2 regions of the Arthrobacter sp. FW306-05-C genome follow, and region 2 is predicted to be linked to the other one. Evidence: riboswitches for the same ligand, from Rfam matches in the RefSeq annotation. Region 2 holds a riboswitch; the other holds the start of a gene.
The links. A riboswitch is a leader RNA that binds a small molecule or an ion and turns the genes downstream of it on or off. The one in region 2 is predicted to bind cyclic di-AMP.
Positions count from the first base shown of each region.

Region 1 (10,553 bases), 550 kb from region 2:
ACAGGCAGGGGAGCTGGCGGCATCCGGAAAGTCCCGGACCCTGGTGCTCACACACTTTTCCGCACGCTATGGCGACGACATGTCCCGGCTTGCGGAGCAGGCGCAGGCACGTGCTGGGGGAACCACCGTCATTGCAGCCCATGACCTGCAGCGCATAGCCGTTCCCCCGCGGCGGCAACCGGAGCGGGAAGCGGCGGGCCATAACGACGGCGATAGGGTTTAAACCATGACGGCAGCAGCTGAATCCACAGTGGCCCTTGATGGCCGCTTCGCACGTGAACTGTCAGAACTCGCTGTTCCCTGGCAGGCCGAGGAAGCCCCCAACCCAGGGCTCCTTGTCCTGAACGAGGAGCTGGCACGGGAGCTGGGACTGGACCCGGAGTACCTGCGCAGCCCCGAAGGTGTACGGCTGCTGGCGGGAAACCATGTTCCGCCTGGCGCCACGCCCGTTGCGCAGGCGTATGCAGGCCACCAGTTCGGAGGATACTCACCCCTGCTCGGGGACGGACGGGCCCTCCTGCTGGGTGAGGTCACGGACCGCAACGGACGGCTCCTTGACCTCCACCTCAAAGGCTCGGGGCGCACGCCTTTCGCCCGCGCCGGGGACGGCCGTGCCGTCGTCGGGCCTATGCTGCGCGAGTACCTCGTCAGCGAGGGGATGTACGCCCTGCACATCCCCACCACCCGTTCGCTCGCAGTCGTGGCAACAGGCCGCCAAGTCCGGCGCGACGACATGCTGCCGGGCGCCGTCCTGGCCCGGGTGGCAAGCAGCCACCTGCGCGTGGGCAGCTTCCAGTACGCGCGTGCCACCGAAAACATGGATCTCCTGAAGCGGTTGGCGGACCACGCCATCAGCAGGCATTACCCGCACGCCGCCGACGCCGACAACCCCTACCTTGAGCTGTTCGCCTCGGTCGTCTCGGCCCAGGCGGAATTGGTGGCCCGCTGGATGCTGGTGGGATTCGTGCACGGGGTCATGAATACGGACAACATGACCATTTCAGGGGAGACCATCGACTACGGCCCGTGCGCGTTCATGGACGCGTTCAATCCCGCAGCCGTTTACAGTTCCATCGACGTCAGCGGCCGCTACGCCTACGCGAACCAGCCGGTTCTTGCTGAATGGAACCTTGCCCGGCTCGCCGAGGCGATGCTGCCGCTCATCCATGAAGCCCAGGAGCAGGCGGTTGCGCCCGCAGTGGAGGTGCTCGGCGGCTTCCGGGGCCACTACAGCAGGGCGTGGACCGGTGGCATGAATGCCAAGCTCGGCCTTGGCAGCCGCGGGGGAAGTGACGAGGAAACCACGTCCGCTTTGGTGGACGGCGCCCTTGCCATCCTGAAGGACGGTCCCGTGGACTACACCCTCTTCTTCCGTAACCTGGGCAAGGCCGCCCGTGGCGACCTTCGTCCGGTGCGCGGCATGGTTCTTGATCTGGCTGCGTTTGATTCCTGGGCGGAGCGGTGGCAGGCACTCGAACCGGACGCGGAGCTGATGGACAACGTCAACCCGGCGTACATTCCCAGGAACCACCTCGTGGAGGAGGCATTGGCCGCTGCCACGGCCGGAGACCTGTCACCCTTGCAGCAGCTTTTGGAGGCAGTCAGTGACCCCTTCACCGAGCGGCCCGGGCTGGAACGCTACGCCGAAGGCGCCCCCGAGGACTTCGGCAACTATATGACCTTCTGCGGGACCTGACGGCTGCGGGGGCAGGCGGCGGATGCGACAGGAGGGCGGCAGCCGGATGACCGGCTGCCGCCCTCCTGTCTAATGCCTGCGCTGTTGGGCGCCTGCGGTGATGCGAAGACTAGGCGACGCGGACCGCTGAGTAGCCGCCGAGCCAGCTGATGGAGTGCACCTGGGTGTCGTAGCCGTTCACGCCACCGCTGACAACCTGGCCGTTGCCGGCGTAAACGCCAACGTGGCCGGAGGTGATGATCAGGTCGCCGGGCGCAGGAGCGCCGACCACGGTGCCGTACTGGAAGAACTGGGTGGGGGCAAGATCGCCAACGGACTTGCCCACCGAGCGCAGCGCCTTCTCAACCATGGCAGTGCAGTCCTGCTTGATGCCCAGCTGGCCGTAGGCGTTTGCCAGGATGGCAGCGCCGGTGCCGCTGCCGGTGGGGGCGGACACGGGGGTGGCCGAGGCGTAGGACATGTTCATGCCGGTGTTGGCCGGAGCGGCGGCTGCGGTCTGCACGGGTGCTGCTGCAGGGGCCGGAGCCGGTGCCGGTGCCGCGGTGTAGCCGGCGGCGGGGATCTGGATCTGGTCGCCCGGGTAGATGATCGAGGACAGGCCCAGTCCGTTGGCGGACAGGACGCTGTTCAGGCTGACGCCATTAGCAGACGCAATGGCACCCAGGGTATCGCCGGAAACTACGGTGTGGACGCTGCCTGCTGCCGCTGCCGGGGCCGCAACAGGTGCGGAGTACGCCTGCACGTTGGTCTTTTCCGTGGTGTCAGGGCCGGTGACACCGGCGTGGGCCGGGGCGCCGACGCCGAAGGCAATGCCGGACGCTGCAGCAACTGCGAGCGCGGGGCGGCCCAGCGAGCGGGCCTGGGACTTGGCTGTCACGGCGAGGCCCTCGAGAACAATGGAGCGGGCCGGAGTTGCGCGGTGACGGGCAGTGGTGGAATTTTTTGACACGGTTGATCGCCTCTCCCATGCCTGCGGGGTGAGCTGTCGGGTTCGGGCTGGAGATACCCGGCCGGAAGCAACCCCGTAATGGACGGAGGCGCTATCGACTTAACCCCAAGGCCACAAGTGGCCGCGGAAACTTGGTTCCCCCGTCCCTGCCAGCTGGAGCGGTTGTATCCCATGATCAGTGGCAGGGCTCGGCATACTGATGGGAATGTCCCGTCTGAGAGGGACACCTGAAGACCATAACCCACATGCGGTGGCATTGTCACATTTGGATAACATACGAGGTTCCCCTCTCGAATTCCGCAAACGTTTGGACGTTACGGCTGTTACCGGTGTCGACCTCGGCTAATAGCCGGGCTTGCAGGATAGGTAACGGCCCGGACACGGACACGGGATGTTTGCCGCGGCTCCATCGCACTGGCCGTTTCCATTCAGGCGCTCCGCGATCCGACCGCTAGGCTGTTTGTATGCCAGATTTCGACCGGTTCCGGGTACTGCTCGAAGAGGAGCGGGCGCGGCGCCTGGAGTTGCTGCCGGCGCTGCGGGCTGACATCCAGGCAGCGAATTCGGCCCGGCAGGACTCCAATGTCGATGACGAGCACGATCCCGAAGGGGCCACGATCGCGTTTGAGCTCTCGCAGGCTTCGGCGCTCCTGAAGCAGAGCTCGGCCGGCCTGGACCAGATTGACGCGGCGCTGGCCCGCCTGGCAGCGGGGACCTATGGAGCCTGCGCCGTGTGCGGGGAGCCCATTGCGGAGGGCAGGCTGGAAGCGCGCCCCTGGACACCGTTTTGTATCCGCCACGCCTCGTCCGGTCGGGGACGATGACTGGCCCTGCGGATGTGGTGTCCGCGGCGGCGGAGTTCGTTGACCGGACCCTCCAGAACGAGGGCGCCTGGTACCGGGCGGACGACGTCGGGAACCGGCTTGGCTGGGTGCTGGACTCTTACGGTTCCTCCATCGGAGCGGTGCGCGGCACGGTGCGCGATGCCCTGCGCAAATTCAAGAACCTGGACCACGACACCACGGTGATGCTTGCGTCCACCCTGTGGGGACAGCCCCGGCCCGGCTCCCGCCCCGTGTTTGAGCGCCGGTTGGCGGCCGTGGTGCTGCTGCAGTCACGGGTGCGGCTGCTCAGGCACTCGGACCTGACCCGGCTGGAAGGCTTCCTTCGTTCTGCCCAGGCTGCAGACCTGATCCAGCCCCTCCTGGGCGACGTCCTGGTGCCGCTGCTGTCCGGCCTCGGGGAGCGCGAGCGGCAGCGGGCCAACGCGGTCCTGGCTCGGTGGCGGGACGACCCCGACCCGCAGCTTCAGGCGGCGGCAGCCGCCCTTGAAAAAGATTTGACCCTTTGACCTCGAAACCGGGAGATCCGCATGAATGAGCACTTTGACCTTGACCGTTTTGTTGCCGCGCAAAACAGCGGCGGCACCTATGACCAGGCGCTGGGGGAGCTGCAGGTCGGCAGGAAGTCCGGCCACTGGATGTGGTTCGTCTTCCCGCAGATTTCCGGGTTGGGGCAGAGCGCAATGTCCCGCAAATACGCCATCTCCTCACTCGCAGAGGCCCGTGCCTACCTGGATCATGAGGTACTGGGGCCGCGGCTCCTGGAGTGCGCCCTGGTCCTGGCCAACCATGCAGACCAGTCCGCGGAGGACATCTTCGGCGGCATCGATGCCAGGAAGCTGCGGTCGTCCATGACACTGTTTCTCCGGGCGGCACCCGGAGAAACAGTGTTCAAGACTGTCCTGGCCCAGTTCTTCGACGGCGAGCCTGACCCTGCCACCGATGAGATCCTGGCTGGCCAGGCCGCTGGCTGACGCCGGGTTGGCGGATCAGCCAGGCCCGGGGAACCGGCTAGGGCGTGGGGCTGCCGCCGTTGACGTTCAGTGTTTCCCCTACCACGTAGCTGGACTCGGGTGAAGCCAGGAAGACGTAGGCGGGTGCCAGCTCCGCGGGCTGTCCTGCCCGGCCCAGGGGAGTCGACTGGCCGAATTCCGGCAGCTGCTCCTTGGGCTGGCCGCTGCTGACCTGCAATGGCGTCCAGATGGGACCCGGGGCCACGGCATTCACCCGGATTCCCTTGGGTGCCAGCTGCTGTGCCAGTCCCTTGGTGAAGTTGTTGATGCTGGCCTTGGTGGTGGCGTAGTCCACCAGGGTGGGGGACGGGTTGTACGCCTGGATGGAGGTGGTGTTGATGATGGTTGAGCCGGCCGGCATGTGCGGGACGGCGGCCTTGGTCAACCAGAACATCGCATACACGTTGGTCTTGAGGGTGTGGTCGAACTGCTCGTCGGTGATGTCCTGCAGGTCCTCCTGGGCCACCTGCTTCCCGGCGTTGTTGACCAGGATGTCCACCCCGCCCAGCACGGCAACCGCCGTATCAACGACTTCCCGGCATGTGGCGGAATCCTTGAGGTCGCCCGGCACCTTGACGGCCTTGCGGCCCGCGGCCTCGATGATCCCGGCGATGCGGGAGGCATCCTCCTCTTCCTGGGGCAGGTAGGAAAGGACGACGTCGGCGCCTTCCCTTGCAAAGGCAATGGCAGTTGCGGCGCCGATGCCTGAGTCCGCGCCGGTCACGATGGCGCGGCGGCCTTCCAGCCGTCCCGTTCCGCGGTACGTTTCTTCGCCCAGGTCAGCCTTGGGTGTCAATTCGGCGTCGAGGCCCGGCTCGGGCTGGTGCTGCTTTGGCGGGGAAATCTTTTCGTAGGCAGTCACGGGATTACGGAAGGTGTACTGGTCAGTCATGGTGGTCCTCCTGTTCGTGCGGACTCGGGCTGGTTCGTCGCCCCGGAAATTGAAGCAGCCTGCGATCAATGGATCACAGTGAGCCAAAAAGCTAAGCATGCTTACCGTTCCCAGCCTAGGCAATGTAACCCCGCCCTGCCAAGCGGTCCTTCGGCGTGGCCGCGTCAGTCCCGCCGTACTTCGACCAGCCTGACCTCCGCCAACCGCCCGCCGTCGACCACGGCTTCCATGAATGTGCAGGAGGGCTGCCGGCGGCGGTCCGTGGGCGACCCGGGATTCAGCAGCCGCAGCCCGTTCGGCGACGCGGTGTCCCAGGGAATGTGGCTGTGCCCGAACACCAGGACATCGGCTTCCGGATACAACGCTTCGCACCGCAGTTCGCGGCCCTTCGCCTGCCCTGTCTCGTGGACCATCGAAAACCGGACGCCCTCCAAGGTCGCGCTGGCCGTTGCAGGAAGGCGGCGGCGCAGCTCCGCGCCGTCATTGTTCCCATACACGCCCAGCAGGCGCCTGCTTCGGCGCTCGAATTCGTCCAGCAGCGCTGCGTCCACCCAGTCACCGGCGTGGAGCACCACATCGGCATTTTCAACGGCCCGCCACACCTGGGCGGGAAGGTCTTTGGCGCGTTTTGGCACGTGGGTATCGGCGATGAGGACAAGGTTCAAGGGCATATCCGCATCCTGCCATGAAGCCCTGTTCCCGCGCCCACCGCAGTCGTACTCTGGGGCTGGGAGGTGATTGCCATGGAGGCAGCCCAAGGCGACCGCATCGTCGTGCACGGAAGGACCGTAGGGTCCTCGGACCGGCACGGGGTGATCCTGGAAGTCCGCGGCGAAGGCGGAAGCCCGCCCTATGTTGTCCGCTTTGACGACGGGCACGAAACGGTCATGTATCCCGGCGGCGATTTCGCCGTCGACCGTGCACACAACACCTGACCGGCGGTGCAAGCGGGACTGCGCCCCGCCGCTCCACCTGTCAGACTGGACGAATGGACCACTTTCCGTACTCCAGCACGTCATCCACCCCACCGCCCCGCTCCGGTCCGCGCGACCCGGGTGACGCCTGGGTGGAAGGGGACCGGGGCCGGTACTGGGGCAGGTTCGGTGCGGCCGGCGTCCTGGCCTACGACCCTGCCAAGGGCGTGCTCCTGCAGCACCGCGCCGTCTGGAGCCACAACGGGGGAACCTGGGGCCTTCCCGGCGGGGCGCTGCATGAAGGCGAAGAAGCGGTGGACGGCGCGCTCCGCGAGGCCTACGAGGAGGCGGCCGTCCCGTCGGAGAGCGTGGAAGTGCTCTTCACCTCGGTCCTGGACCACGGCTACTGGTCCTACACCACCGTGGTGGTGCGGGTGCTGGAGTCCTTCGAGCCCATTATCAGCGATCCCGAAAGCATTGCGCTGCTCTGGATCCCGGTAGCCGAGGTGGATGCCCTGGAGCTGCATCCGGGTTTCGCGGCGGCCTGGCCGGAACTGCTGGCGCGGCTGGATTCCGGAGAGTCCTGGTGAACGGGGAACGCTGCTGAACCCCGGCCTGCGCCGCTGCTAGTAGCCTTCGCCGTACTCGGCCGTCACCAGGATGGGCAGGTGGTCCGAATTGCCGCGCGGCAGCGTCTCCACACTGGCGATGTCCAGGCCCAGTGACGTGGCGAAGTCGAAGTGGCCCTTGAACACCTTGTACCTGGTGTAGGTCCGCCTGTTGCTGAGGGACAGGGCGTATCCGGAGTTCTTCATATGCATGTCAAGGTTCTTGGTGAAGAACGGGTAGTTGAAGTCACCCACCATCAGGGTCATCAGGCCCTTGCCCATGCTCAGCAGCTCGGCGTGCGCTGCGTGGATCTGCTTGCGCCGCAACGAGTTGGAGGCAGTGAGCGGGGCTGCATGGAAGGAGCCGATCACCAGCTCATGCTGGGTTTCGTTGTCCATCACCCTGGTGCCGATCAGCCGCTCATGGGCCGGGGCCAGCACCCTGTCATGCATGGACTTCTTCAACGCGAAGGACTGGGTGTCCAGTGCAGTGAAGCGGCTGGTGCGGTAATAGATGGCCAGGCCCAACCGGTTGCCCTTGGTGGCATCGGCAAGGTGCAGGGGGCCCAGGGTTTCGGGAAGGTCGCTGGCATCCACTTCCTGGAGGCACAGCGCATCGATGTCATGGTTCCGTGCCAGGGCGAGGAGCTCGCCGCTGGCATTGTGCTTGCGGAGGTTGTAGCTGATGACGCGCATGAAACACCTCTTTTGAGGGTTGCTGACAGGACCAGTTCCTTACTCTAGTCCGATTGCCGCCCCCACCCTCCAACATTTCGCCGGCCGTCCCGGCGCGCCGTTCCCGTGAAGGATAGAGTTAGTGGCAATTCACTGAACGTTTCGTAAGGGGCCAGCCTTGACTGCAGACCTGCCCGAACTTGCCGGGGGCAACTTTTACTACCAGGACCTGGGGGAGGGAGCGTTCCGGTCCACCATCCATGCCCAGGGAGCGTGGAATGTCCATGAACAGCACATGGCACCGGCGTCCGGCCTTCTGGCGGACCGGCTGGAACGGCACGAGCCGCGCGAAGACATGCGGATGGCGCGAATCAGCTATGAGATCCTTGGCCTGATCCCGGGCGGTGAGTTCAGGATCGATACCACCACGCTGCGGCCCGGCAGGACAATCGAACTTGTGCAGGCCGAGCTGGTAGCAGGCGGCAGGACGGCGATCCGCGCTACCGGGTGGCGGATGCTGACCAGTGACACGGGTGAGGTGGCCGCCGTCGAGGACGCCGCCATACCCGGCCCTGACGAATGCAAGCCCTATGACGGCTCAGCCGTCTGGCCCGGCGGTTACATCCGGTCCCTGGAAATGCGGGTCGCGGAAGGACACCGGCCGGGGGCGGGGAAAGTGTGGCTGCGCACGGAACATCCACTCACCGACCGCGCCGACAGCGGGGATTTCGCACGGCTGATGGGGATGGTGGACACCGCCAACGGCATCGCCGCCCGGGTCCCACCGGGCAAGGACAGCTACGCGTTTCCCAATCTGGACCTGCAGATCCACATGTACCGCAGGCCCGAGGGGGAGTGGCTGGGGCTGGACAACGCTGTGTCGTTTGGCCGCGACGGGATCGGCCTCACATCCACCGTGCTGCACGACCGGCAGGGTCCCTTCGGCCGCGCCGAACAGATCCTGACGCTTCGCAGGACGTGACCTGCCCAGCTATGGTGCCCGCCTGTATCGCTGAGTATCGTTGTATATCGTTCGCGATTGACAAAGGAGTTCATCATGCGTTCGTCATACCCTGCAGGCGGATTCGGTCCCGGTAATTTCGATGGGATGTGGCAGGCCGTCGAAGAGCTGAGGTCGCGGTTCGAAAAGCGGGCGGGAACCCGTGCCGGGAAAGGCGAGGTGCGGGCGGCGGTCCTGGCCCTGCTCGCGGAGCGGCCCATGCACGGTTACCAGATCATCCGTGAAATCGAGGAGCGCAGCGGCGGCAGCTGGAAGCCGAGCGCAGGTTCTGTCTATCCCACCCTGCAGCTGCTGGCCGATGAAGGAACAATCAGCGCCGAGGAATCCAACGGCCGGAAGATCTACTCCCTCACCGAAGCTGGGCGCGAGGAGGTGGCGGCCCGCCACGGTGCTGCGCCCTGGGATCCTGCAGGTCCCCAATCCGGAACCGGAATTGCTTCGCTCCCCAAGGCCGGCATCGAGCTGGCCCAGGCGGCAGCCCAGGTGGCCCGGACCGGATCGCCGGAGCAGGTGCAGCAGGCCGTAGTGGCGCTGGACGAGGCCCGGCGCCGGCTCTACGCCATCCTCGCCCAGGACTGACCCGGGTGGTGGCGTCGACCGTCCAGGACAAAGCCGCAGACCCCTCGCTGCCCGTGCGCGAGCACCGGGGGCGCTACCGGCGGATCCTGCGTTTCGCCGCCTGGAACCTCGCCGCCACGTGGTGGTTCGAACTGTTCCTGCCGCGGATCGGGCTGGGACGGATCTCCGCGCGCACCCGCTCCAGGCGGATGCGGCGCTTCGCGCAGCGGTTCCATGACCTGGCGGTGGAACTTGGGGGACTGATGATCAAGGTGGGCCAGTTCCTGTCCTCCCGGCTCGATGTCCTTCCACCGGAGATCACCAAGGAGTTGGAGGGGCTGCAGGACGAAGTGCCGCCGGTTGCGTTCCCGGCCATCTCTGCCCTGGCGGCACAGGAACTGGGGACACCGCTGGCAGGTGTTTTCGCGTCCGTGGACCAAGCGCCCATCGCCGCTGCATCCCTGGGCCAGGCCCACCGGGCCCGCCTCAATGACGTTGACGCGGGGGACACCGGGCTCGACGCCGTGGTTTTGAAAGTGCAGCGCCCGGGTATCGGAGCCATCGTGGACGTCGACCTCGCCGCCCTCCGCAAGGTGGCCGGCTGGCTCAGCCACATCCGGCTCGTATCCCGCAGGGCCGACATGCCGGCCCTGGTGGAGGAATTCGCCCAGACCAGCCTCCTGGAAATCGACTACCTGCACGAGGCCGTGAATGCAGAGCGTTTTGCCGCCGATTTCGCCGGCGATGACCGCGTGGAGGTTCCTGGCGTGGTGTGGGAGCGGACCACCCGCCGCGTGCTGACCCTCGAGGACGTCACGGCCATCAAGATCACCGACGTCCGGGCGCTCCGCGCCGCCGGCATCGACCCCGCCGAGGTTGCGCCGGTGTTCGCCTCCATCATGTTCGACCAGCTCTTCACCAACGGCTTCTTCCACGCCGACCCGCACCCGGGAAACATCTTCGTCACCCCGGTCCCGCCAGGCACCGGGGAGCATCCCTGGAAGCTGACCTTCATCGACTTCGGCATGATGGGGGAAGTAACAGCCTCAACCCGCAGCGGGCTGCGGAAGCTGCTCATCGCGGCGGCCGCGCGCGACGGCAAAGGACTTGTGGCGGCCATCAACGACGTGGGCGTCCTGATGCCGTCAGCGGACAGCGTGGGCCTGGAACGGGCCATGACGCAGCTCTTTGCCCGTTTCGGCGGCATGGGGTTTGCCGAACTGCGTGAGGTGGACCCGCGGGAGTTCCGGGACTTCGCCGTGGAGTTCGGTGACGTGGTCCGCTCGCTGCCGTTCCAGCTGCCGGAGAACTTCCTGCTGATCATCCGTGCCATGTCCCTGACGTCCGGGGTGTGCAGTGCCCTCGACGAGCGGTTCAACCTGTGG
Region 1 covers NZ_CP084556.1:2,396,602-2,407,154, reverse strand. The annotation lists gene LFT44_RS11100 (ribonuclease Z) at 1-223, shown strand, start outside; gene LFT44_RS11095 (protein adenylyltransferase SelO) at 227-1,696, shown strand; gene LFT44_RS11090 (C40 family peptidase) at 1,806-2,645, opposite strand; cyclic di-AMP (ydaO/yuaA leader) riboswitch at 2,649-2,819, opposite strand; gene LFT44_RS11085 (TraR/DksA family transcriptional regulator) at 3,110-3,469, shown strand; gene LFT44_RS11080 (DNA alkylation repair protein) at 3,466-3,996, shown strand; gene LFT44_RS11075 (DUF1810 domain-containing protein) at 4,018-4,461, shown strand; gene LFT44_RS11070 (glucose 1-dehydrogenase) at 4,499-5,392, opposite strand; gene LFT44_RS11065 (metallophosphoesterase family protein) at 5,557-6,063, opposite strand; gene LFT44_RS11060 (DUF1918 domain-containing protein) at 6,136-6,327, shown strand; gene LFT44_RS11055 (NUDIX domain-containing protein) at 6,381-6,896, shown strand; gene LFT44_RS11050 (endonuclease/exonuclease/phosphatase family protein) at 6,933-7,610, opposite strand; gene LFT44_RS11045 (thioesterase family protein) at 7,768-8,571, shown strand; gene LFT44_RS11040 (PadR family transcriptional regulator) at 8,647-9,189, shown strand; gene LFT44_RS11035 (ABC1 kinase family protein) at 9,198-10,553, shown strand, end outside.
Region 1: another riboswitch for cyclic di-AMP. It lies ahead of LFT44_RS11090 (C40 family peptidase); the one in region 2 lies ahead of LFT44_RS08565 (NlpC/P60 family protein).

Region 2 (10,553 bases):
GTCGAGGGCGTAGCGGAGGGAGGCGGCCAGGGCGATCCGGCTGTCGGTTTCACGGAAGTAGTAGGTCTCAGCGTTTTGCGTCATGTCGATCCGGGCCTCGGTGATACCGGCCGAGAGCTCCTCGAGCACCCGACTGCCGATCACGGCCCGAACCTCATTGAGTTTGTCGGCGTACCGGTTCTCTTTCAAGTGGTGCAGGCGGACGGCAAGTGTGCGTCTGCGCCGGAGTGCGGGATAGATCTGGTTAAACCAGGATAGTGCCGCTGTCAGCAGGGCGAACCCGGTCAGACCTTGAACGGGTGAGAGGATTCGCAGCCAAGGATTGACCGGAACGACGTCACCGTAGCCGAGGGTGGCGAGGGTGACCAAAGAAATATAGAACGCTTCAGAGAAACTGTTGTACCGGCCCGGATCCAAGCCGGGTGAGTAACTGAAGCCCTCCGGGACATGCGGGTAATAGATAAGAGCCCAGCCCAGGGTCTGCAGCAAAGTCCAGGCAACGATGACAGCAACCATTGCCGCCGGACCGGCGATACGGCCAAGCCTGTGACCGGTCCTCCGCGAGATTCCCCAGATCAGCACGGTGATCCAGTGGCTTATCCGGCCCCTGCCGGAGGGGTGCAGCAGGGTATGGAAGATATCGTTCAGCCCGGCCGCCACAACAGCGACCCCAAGAACGGTTAAAACAGCATCCACGGCCAGGTTCACTCTCCATTTTCCAATTTGTCCGTCCGGGCAAGGCACCCTGGCGGGGTAGCCGGAACAATAATGATAAGGCTACTGTCTATTAAGGGTCCGGTGTCCTGCCGGATCCCGTGACGTCCTATGGATCAGGAGCAGAACGATGACTCATATCACCTCAATGCTGGAGACCTATCCGAAAGACCTCGGAAACGTTGATCGGCAGAAGTTGGCCGACTTGATTGCGGCGTGCTTTGAATGCGCCCAGACCTGCACAGCCTGCGCCGACGCGTGTTTGAGCGAGGACATGGTCGCCGAATTGACCAAATGCATCCGTACGAACCTGGACTGCTCGGATATCTGCGCCACCACCGGCAATATCTTGTCCCGCCACACCGGCTACGACGCCAACATCACCAGAGCCGTCCTGGAAGCCTGTGCCGTGGCATGCAAAGCCTGCGGCGACGAGTGCGACCGGCACGCCGGGATGCACAGGCACTGCCGGGTCTGCGCCGAGGCCTGCCGCCGCTGCGAAAACGCCTGCAGGGAACTCCTCGCCTCCCTCGGGCGGGGAGCCTCAGACTAAGGCATGGAAACCGGCTCCGACCACTTAGCCCGCAGGAGCCACCACGTCAGTTAACACCACTACATGGAGGCAGGGAAAAATGAAGTACCCGACGATGGGAACAAAAATCCGTGCAGTCGCGGCCTCGGCCGCACTCGCGCTGGGAGCAACAGCAGGCGCCGGGGCAGCCGGAGCCGCGCCGGCGCTGGCCGATGCTCCGGCGCAAACCCGGCAGGTAGCCACATTCGAAGTGGACTTCCTCACCGGCATGATCGATCACCACGCGATGGCCATTGCCATGGCACAGACCTGCCTGGAGAAAGCCACCCACCAGGAACTCAAAGACCTGTGCCAATCAATCATCGAGGCCCAGCAGCAGCAGATCCAAAAGATGCAGGCCTGGCTGCAGGACTGGTACGGGATCAACTATCAGCCGCAGATGAGCCAAGGCGACATGCGCTCCATGGAACGGCTGCAAAACTTCAGCGGGGCCGAATATGAGATCCGCTTCATGCAATCCATGATCCGCCACCACTGGCGCGCCGTCCGCGAAGCCGAAAAATGCCTCGACAACGCCGAACACCCCGAACTGATCGAACTCTGCTCAAACATTAAGGAGGCTCAACTGGCCGAAATCAGCCAGATGCAGACCTGGCTGGAGCAGTGGTACGACCGGAACGGAGGACGGCCGGCATCCACGACCTGAACTGCCCGTCCCTGCTGGCAGGGTGGCCGTTACCCATCAGCGGTAACGGCCCCCGCCAGGAAGGACTGTAACAGCGCCCTTTCCTGCCCGGGGCGCGTGGGCTCTCTTACCACCTGTCCTTCACAGCTTGATGAAAGAGCTATCCTGCGTGCCCCGGCGCTCCGTGACCTCCTCGAATCCTGCCCTGCCGCTGCCGGTGGGTAGAGCCCTTCTTGCGGCCGGGAAGAGAGTAATCCAGGAAGCGCAAGGAAAAGCGCGGACGCCGCCTTCAGGTCCGGCTCCTCGCTTGGGAGTCGGACCTGCGGCACTTATTCTTATGCCGGTGGCCCGAAGTACTCCGCAGGGACCGGTTGGAAGCCGTTGTAGTGGAAGATGCGTGTCATTCCAACGGGGGCACCCTGAAAACCGGACTTTCCGGCATTGGCCTGATGGTCCGGGAAGCTGCAGTGGAAGACCCAGTTGCCTGGGTTGTCAGCCCTGAACTGCAAAGTGAAAAACTCACCGGGTGCAATGGCCTGTGTGGTGACTGTTGCAGGGGTCGTGGGGTGCCCGTTGATCGCCACAAGCGTCATGTCCATGCCGTGCAGGTGCATTGAGTGGGTCATGCTCGAAGCGTTGTAGAGCCTGATCTGTACCAGATCGCCTTCGTTGATGTTAATTGGTTCCCCAGCTGCATCGCCTGTTTTGCCGTTGATGGTATTGAAGGGCCACATTCCACGTCCGTCGGGTTTTGGTACGGCCGGGGCTCCATTGCTGATCGTCATCCCGTCATCGGCAGAAGGGTTGAATTGCTGGAGCGTCATCGCTACGTCTACCTGTGGGTTGTCTTTTGCCGCGGTTTGCCTGGGCAGAATTGTTATCATTCCGGCAAGGCCTCTCGGTTCCTGCTTGGCCGTGTTTGTATGGGTGTGGTACGCGAAGGTTCCGGCATGGCCCGGGGCGTAGGCAGGATAGGTTACTGACTTCCCCGGCTGGACGGGCTTAAAATCGATGCCTGCCACGCCGTCGGCGTCATTGGGCTCGTGCGTGCCGTGTGGATGCAGGCTCGTTGGCTGATCCAGCTCGTTAGTGAGTACAAACTGGATCTTCTCACCTTCGTAGGCCACCAGGGTGGGGCCGGGCGCGGAAGCCTTACTGTCGTCGCTGCCCGTGACCTTCCAGCCGAGCACCTTGGCGGTTTCGATGGGGAACGTCGCAATCTGCTGCTTGAACTCCAAGGCGGTGAGCGTGAAGACCCGTGTGTCACCTTTAAGTTCGCCTTCGTAGTTACCCACGCTTGGTGTGATGGGCACCGTTGTGGCAACGGGACGACTGTTCGTGCCGCCGCCTTGGTCCACTGGAGCTTTCGCGATCGCTTGGCCACCCGTCAAGGTGATCGTCAGAGCCAGGGCGCTGGCCCCGGCGAGTACTTTTTCCTTAAGCCGCATGATGGATCTATCCTCCTCGTATTTCGCCGACTCGTCGCCGCCGGCCTTCGACGCCCCCCCCCTACCCACCGGCGTTCGCACCGGATCGAAGAACACTTCGATCCGGTATAGACAGTAGGTTGCTCTCCCCTCACGGCAATTGCAAGCCTGCTTACCTTCTTATGGGCAGGGTCCGCTGCCGGGGTTTTTGAAGCCGCGCTCCCAAGCCTGCGGTGAGGCGCCTTAGATCTGATGGATGACTTTGACGGGTGAGGGAGCTGCAGCAGGAACACGCGGCAATTTCATCCCCGTACCATTCCGGACCACCGAGACTTCACCGCCGGCGCATGGTTCTACTGGGTTAACGCGTTCACCATTCGAACGCTCTCTACATCGTCTGGGCCCTGCGGAACGCATGTGCCATGCACCAGATATTCCTGCTGGCACTTGCTAGGTACCCCCCCGGGGTATATAATCGGATTGCGCTGAAAGGAATTCCGATGATTCAGAACATTGATAGCCTCCCTTCCGCCGATGCGGCGGACTACGGGTACAGCAGCGAAAAAGAGGCTTACCTGCGACGCCTGAAGCGTATTGAAGGCCAAGTGCGCGGGATCGCCCGCATGGTCGGTGAAGACGCCTACTGCATCGACATCCTGACCCAGGTCGCGGCCGTGAACAAGGCGCTGCACGCGGTCAGCCTGGGCCTGCTCGAAGAACACATAGGACATTGCGTGGTGAATGCCGCGGCCGCCTCCGATGAGGCCGGCGAAGCCAAGGTCAAGGAAGCAACAGACGCCATCGGGCGCCTGCTGCGCTAAGGACGAAGGAGAAACCGTCATGAGCGTAAAGACAACTGTCAATATTTCCGGAATGCACTGCGGCCACTGCGTGGCGTCGGTGACCGAGGAACTGAGGGAGCTCGACGGGGTCACTGGTGTGGACGTGACACTGGACAAAGATGGCGTCTCGGCCGCCACCATCACCTCGGTAGCCGAGCTGGACCCCGAACAGATCGGTGCGGCGATAGCCGAAGCGGGCTACGCCGTCGTGGCCGGCGGTTAGGCGTGGGCACCGAAACCCTTGCCCCCGGCACCCGGATCCTCGAGCTGGACATCCAGGGCATGACGTGCGCGTCCTGCGTTGCCCGGGTCGAGCGGAAACTCGGCAAGCTCGAAGGCGTCGACGCCACCGTGAACCTGCCCCTGGAGTCGGCCCGGGTGACCGTCCCGGGCACCATATCCGACCAGCAGATCATCGACACTGTCACTGCCACGGGATACTCGGCCGCGCTCAAGACCGAACACAGCGCCCCGGAAGAGCCGCCAGCCGACGTGGAGCCGGCACAGCAAACCGGGCCTGGCGGGGATAAGGCGGCTGCGGCACGGGCAGCGGCCGGCAAGAGTCTGCGGCCCCGCCTCTACGTGGCAGCCCTCCTGACCCTGCCGGTCCTGGTGATCTCCATGGTCCCGGCCGCGCAGTTCCCGCACTGGGGCTGGGCGGCTCTGGTCCTCAGCACGCCGGTGATCAGCTGGGCCGCCTGGCCCTTCCACCGGGCCGCAGCCATCAATGCCCGGCACCTCGCCTCCACCATGGACACCCTGGTATCCATCGGCGTCAGCGCCGCCTTCTTTTTCTCGGCATGGCAGCTGCTGGCCGATCCGTTCATGACGGCACACCCCGTCATGAACATGAGCGGTCACGCCCTGTACTTCGAAGTCGCAGCCGTCGTCACCACCTTCCTGCTGCTGGGCCGCTATCTGGAAGCCAACGCCAAACAGCGCGCAGGCGACGCCCTGCGCGCGCTGCTGAACCTGGGCGCCAAGGAAGCCACCGTGCTCCGGGACGGAACAGAGTCCCGGGTCCCTGTTGAGCGGCTCGTCCCAGGCGACGTGTTCCTCGTCCGTCCGGGGGAAAAGATCCCCACCGACGGGTACGTCGTGGAGGGCCAGAGCGCCGTTGATACCTCCCTCATTACCGGTGAGGCGCTGCCTGTCGACGTGGGTGTGGACGATACGGTGATCGGGGCAACGATCAACACGAACGGTCGGCTGCTGGTCAAAGCCACCCGTGTCGGCAGTGAAACGACTCTCGCCCAGATGGGTCGGCTTGTCAGCCAGGCCCAGAGCGGCAAGGCAGCGATCGCCCGGCTGGCCGACCGGATCAGCGCCGTCTTCGTTCCGGTCGTGCTGGGAATTTCCGCCGCCACCTTCGCCGGATGGTTCCTTGGCGCCGGTAACCTGCAGGCGGCCTTCACCGCCGCAGTGGCTGTGCTCGTGATCGCTTGCCCGTGCGCGCTGGGGCTTGCAACACCGACGGCGCTGCTGACGGGAACGGGCCGGGGGGCGCAACTGGGCATCCTGATCAAGGGACCGCAGGTCCTCGAAGACACCAGGACTGTGGACACCATCGTGCTGGATAAGACCGGAACGGTCACCAGCGGCAAGCTGTCCGTGTCCGCTGTCCAGAGCCTGGACGGGACCGGCAGGAACGAGCTGCTCACCCTGGCCGGGGCAGTGGAAGCGGCAAGCGAACACCCGGTAGCACACGCCGTCGCCCGGGCAGCAAGGACGACGGCGCCGCTGCCGGCGGTCACCGACTTTGTCAGCGCAGCCGGCGGCGGCGTCCGCGGGACCGTCAACGGACACGCAGTCGTCGTCGGACGCGCAGGCTGGCTGCGGGACAACGGCATCAACGAACCGGCCGATGGCCAGCAGATGCTGCGAACGCTGGAGGACTCCGGCGCCACGGTGGTATGGGTCGGCATCGACGGAGAACCCGCAGGACTGATCAGCCTCACCGACACCGTCAAACCCGGTTCGGCCGCCGCGATCGCGCGGCTGAAGGACCTGGGGCTGCGTCCCGTGCTGCTCACCGGCGATAACGCCTCGGCCGCGTTAACCGTCGCCGCGCAGGTCGGCATCCCGGCCGAGGATGTGCTGGCCGGGGTCCTGCCTGAAGGCAAGGTGGCCGCCGTGCGCCGGCTGCAGGACGCCGGAGCGACAGTGGCCATGGCCGGGGACGGCGTGAATGACGCTGCAGCCCTGGCCCAGGCCGACCTGGGCATCGCCATGGGCAGCGGCACCGACGTGGCCATCGCGGCCGCGGATCTGACGGTCATGGGAAGCGACCTGGGGCAGGTCGCTCAAGCCATCGAACTGTCCCGCCGCACACTGGGCACGATCAAGACCAACCTGTTCTGGGCGTTCTTCTACAACGCCGTCGGCATCCCGGTCGCCGCGCTGGGGCTGCTCAACCCGATGATCGCAGGCGCTGCGATGGCCGCCAGCTCAGTTCTGGTGGTTACCAACTCCTTGCGGCTGCGCCGCTTCGGGCGCCCCGCAGTGAGCATGTAATTACTCCCCGCCCGTGAGGCAGGGATGCTGAAGGCCGGTGATGCAGTGCCCCCAAGGCACTGCATCACCGGCCTTCAGTGGTCTGTGGATGGCCGCTTATTTTCCGGCGCGGACGAAGGTGACGGCGCCCTTGGCGGTCATCCAGGTCAGGGGGTGGACGGCGGTTTCGTTCCTGCCGTTCAGGCCGGAGCTGAGGACCTGGCCGTTGCCGACGTAGATCCCGACATGGCCCGGCTGCATGACCATGTCGCCGGGCTGCGGGTCGGTGACTACCGTTCCGTAGTTCATGAACTGCATCGGGCCAAGGTCCCCGACGGGGATGCCGGCCGCGTTGAGGGCGTTCTCCACCAGCCGGGTGCAGTCCTGGATCATGCCGATCTGGGCATAGGCGGAGGAAACCATGATGGCGTTGATGCCGCCGGCTGCCGGTGCTGCCACGGGGGCGGCAGCAGCAGGGGTCACCGTGACCTGGGCCTTCGCCGGCGCTACCGCTGCGGTCACCGCGGGCGCCACGGGGGCCTTGGGTGCCTGCGCTGCGACCGGTTTGGGTGCTTCCACGACCGGAGCCGGGGTGGTCTCTACAACAGGACGCTCGAAGGAAATCTGGACTGTGGCGTCGGCGCTGAGCGGCGTCTGGACCTGGTTGGTGACTTCCAGGTTTGAGGCCGGCTCCGCGTCGCGCTGGACCGGGGCGTCGGCTGCCTGGGCGGCGATGCCGCTGGTAAGGACAAGCCCGGACGCTGCGGCGATGACCGCGGCCTGGCGCCCGGCGGCACCGGCGTTACCGGCTACTGACCTGGACAGCACGGCAAGGGGACTGGTCTGGACGGGGACCGCGCGGCGGCGGCCGTGAGCTTTGCCATTGGGCATGAAAAGGCCTCTCCCACTGCCTGCGAGGTTAGCTGTCGGATTCGGATGGGAGACACCCGGCCGCACCGGTACATGAGTGGCACCAGGCACGGCTTCACCCCAAGACCTGCCCGAAGCAGGCCGCCATTGGGTTCCCCGTCTCTGCCGGACGAAAGTTGCGAATGGATCCCGGGCAGCGGCAGAGTTAGGCAAGTCTGCTCGGGAGTGCCGCACTTGGAGAAACGGGCACGGCTATGACCATACGTCACATCATCAACACTTGTCACATTCCGGTAACGCCGCGCCGGGCCACGTCTCCCCTCCCACTTGCAAACTTATACCCAGTGGGGGTATATTTTTGGATGTTGTCAGTGAAGTGGTATGTCCCGGCCGGTCCCTTGCACCTGCTCTCACAGCCGTTCAACCCCAGCGCCCATAAGTCCTTCGTCTAGGAATGGAAACTGACATGTGTGGAACTGAATCCCGTACCCAGCTGCCGCTTGCATCCTCAGCATCCGGGTGCAGCTGCTGCTCGACCCAAGACTCGGCTGTCCCGTCGGCAACGCCCGGAACCAGCGCCGTGGAATTCGCGGTGGATGGTCTTACCTGTGGGCATTGCGTTCAGACGGTCGAGAAGGCCGTCTCCTCCCTGGAGGGGGTCGAATCGGCTTCTGTCGAGCTGGTCCCGGGCGGCCGCTCGCGCCTGCTGGTAGGAGGCAGGGCAAATGAGGCTGCCGTGCGCGAGGCCGTCACCGCCGCCGGCTATACATTCGCGGCGAACTAGGCATTTCCCCCGGTAACTTCCTCCTTCCGGGCTCCGGAAGGAGGAACCGGTCCGGGCGGCTGGCCGGACAGGCCCGCCGCCTCTAACCAACGCCCCGCACCTCAACCGACGTGGGCGCAGTGAAACCGAATGCCGGCCGCGCACGTTGTACCAGCACGGCAGCGACTGGCCTGAAGCGGCGTGCCGGTAGGCTGAAGCTGTACTGCCGCCCTGGACTGAAAGGAGGAAGACCTCGTGACCGCATCATCCCAGCGCCGCCTCACCGCCTTCCTCCTGAGTGCGGGCTTCCTCGTAGCTGCCTTGGCCATCATCGCCGGGATCTTCGGCATGCACGTCATGACCGGCGCCCACGACATGGGTCCCGGTCACAGCATGACCGCAGCTGGCGAGGGTCCGGTCGTGCGGCTGCAGACCATGCCGGTCAGCCACTCCCATAAAACGATGACCGACGGTGCTGCTGAGGCTCCCGCTGTAGTCACCGGTTCATCCGCGTCGTCCTGTGCCCCGGCAGGGTCCTGCCCGGAGATGACGGCCGGTGCGGCTGCCTGCGTCCTGGCTCCGGGAACCACCACTCTCGCAGCCCCGCTTCCGGGAACAGCCTCCTATGAGCTGCCGGATTTCGGTGCCGCGGCCGCAGGGACAAGCACCTATTCCTACTCACCGGACAGCCCCTCCCCCGGTGACCTCTGTATCAGCCGAACGTAAACCCTTCCTCAGCGCCTTGCCCTGCACCAGCGCACCGTCCACCCGGCAGCGACAAACGGCCCAGCCGTCTTACCTAGGCTGCCACCTACAAGGCGTCCCCGTGCGCCGCTGATACTTTTGAGGACCTGATTTTCATGAAGAAGACCCTGACAATTTCTGCTGCCGCCATCGCCGCGGCCATCGCCCTTGCCGGATGCTCCACCGGATCCGGAAGCGGAACCTCCGAGACAAACAGCATGCCCGGGATGAACCACAGCAGCTCCGGGATGTTGTCATCCAGCCCCGCCCCGGCAACATCAGCAGCCGCTGCCGGGTTCAACGACGCGGACACCATGTTCGCGCAAATGATGATCCCGCACCACGCCCAGGCTGTGGAAATGAGCGACGTGATGCTCAAGAAGCAGAACATCCCCGCGGCCGTGACCGACCTGGCCACCAAGATCAAGGCAGCCCAGGGCCCGGAAATCGAGAAAATGACCGGCTGGCTTCAAAGCTGGGGCAAGCCCACCCAGGCGCCTACCGACATGGCCTCCAGCCACAGCATGGAAGGCATGATGGGCGAGGATGACATGGCCAAGCTCGACGCGGCCCAGGGCACCGAAGCCGCGAAACTGTTCCTGACCCAGATGATCGCCCACCACGAAGGGGCGGTCATGATGGCCAAGACCGAGACCACGGACGGCAAAAACGCCGACGCAGTCCAGCTCAGCAAGGACATCGTCAGCGCCCAGGAAACCGAAATCCAGGAAATGAAGGACCTGCTGGCCACCCTCTAGCCCGCGCCCCAATGGGTGCCGGCTCTCTTCCCCCTGGAGGCCGGCACCTCCCCTGTCACCCTTCCCGGTTACCCTGGTCCGCCCGGTTGGCCGGTCCAGTCTTTGGAGTTTCCCATGCCCCTGTACCCTTCCCGCCGTCACCTGACTGTCTCTGCACTTGCCGCAGCGGCCGCGCTGTTTACCTTGTCCGCCTGCTCCCCCGTCACGGCTGCCTCCACGGACGGGGCGTCCGCCCTGCCCAGCTCCCACGTCCATAGCTTGAGTGTCAACTCCGAAAGCGGGCAGGTACTGCTGGCGACCCATGAAGGGCTTTTTGACATCACGCAAAATCCCGGCGTCAAAGTCGGAGCGACAAATGATCTTATGGGTTTCGCGGCCGCCATGGATGAGGGTGTCTTTTATGCTTCCGGCCATCCCGGCAAGGACTCGAAAATGCCCAATCCTTTAGGCCTTGTGAAAACCGTTGACGGCGGAAGAACCTGGGAACAGGTCTCCCGGCAGGGGGAGTCGGACTTCCATGCACTCACGACCACTAAGTCCGGGCTTGTCGGCTTTGACGGGACGATGCGCACCAGCACCGACGGCAAGACATGGAGGACCGCTGGTGCCGGCTTCGCCCCGGCCGTCCTGGCCGGCAACCCTTACAGCGACACCGTGCTCGCAACGACCCCAGAAGGCGTTCAGCGGTCCGTAGACGCCGGCAACACCTGGAAGCCGGTGCCGGC
Region 2 covers NZ_CP084556.1:1,847,416-1,857,968, reverse strand. The annotation lists gene LFT44_RS08600 (potassium channel family protein) at 1-708, opposite strand, end outside; gene LFT44_RS08595 (four-helix bundle copper-binding protein) at 845-1,267, shown strand; gene LFT44_RS08590 (DUF305 domain-containing protein) at 1,347-1,952, shown strand; gene LFT44_RS08585 (multicopper oxidase family protein) at 2,267-3,475, opposite strand; gene LFT44_RS08580 (metal-sensitive transcriptional regulator) at 3,859-4,179, shown strand; gene LFT44_RS08575 (heavy-metal-associated domain-containing protein) at 4,199-4,423, shown strand; gene LFT44_RS08570 (heavy metal translocating P-type ATPase) at 4,483-6,714, shown strand; gene LFT44_RS08565 (NlpC/P60 family protein) at 6,811-7,584, opposite strand; cyclic di-AMP (ydaO/yuaA leader) riboswitch at 7,588-7,785, opposite strand; gene LFT44_RS08560 (heavy-metal-associated domain-containing protein) at 8,030-8,347, shown strand; gene LFT44_RS08555 (hypothetical protein) at 8,582-9,052, shown strand; gene LFT44_RS08550 (DUF305 domain-containing protein) at 9,187-9,828, shown strand; gene LFT44_RS08545 (F510_1955 family glycosylhydrolase) at 9,943-10,553, shown strand, end outside.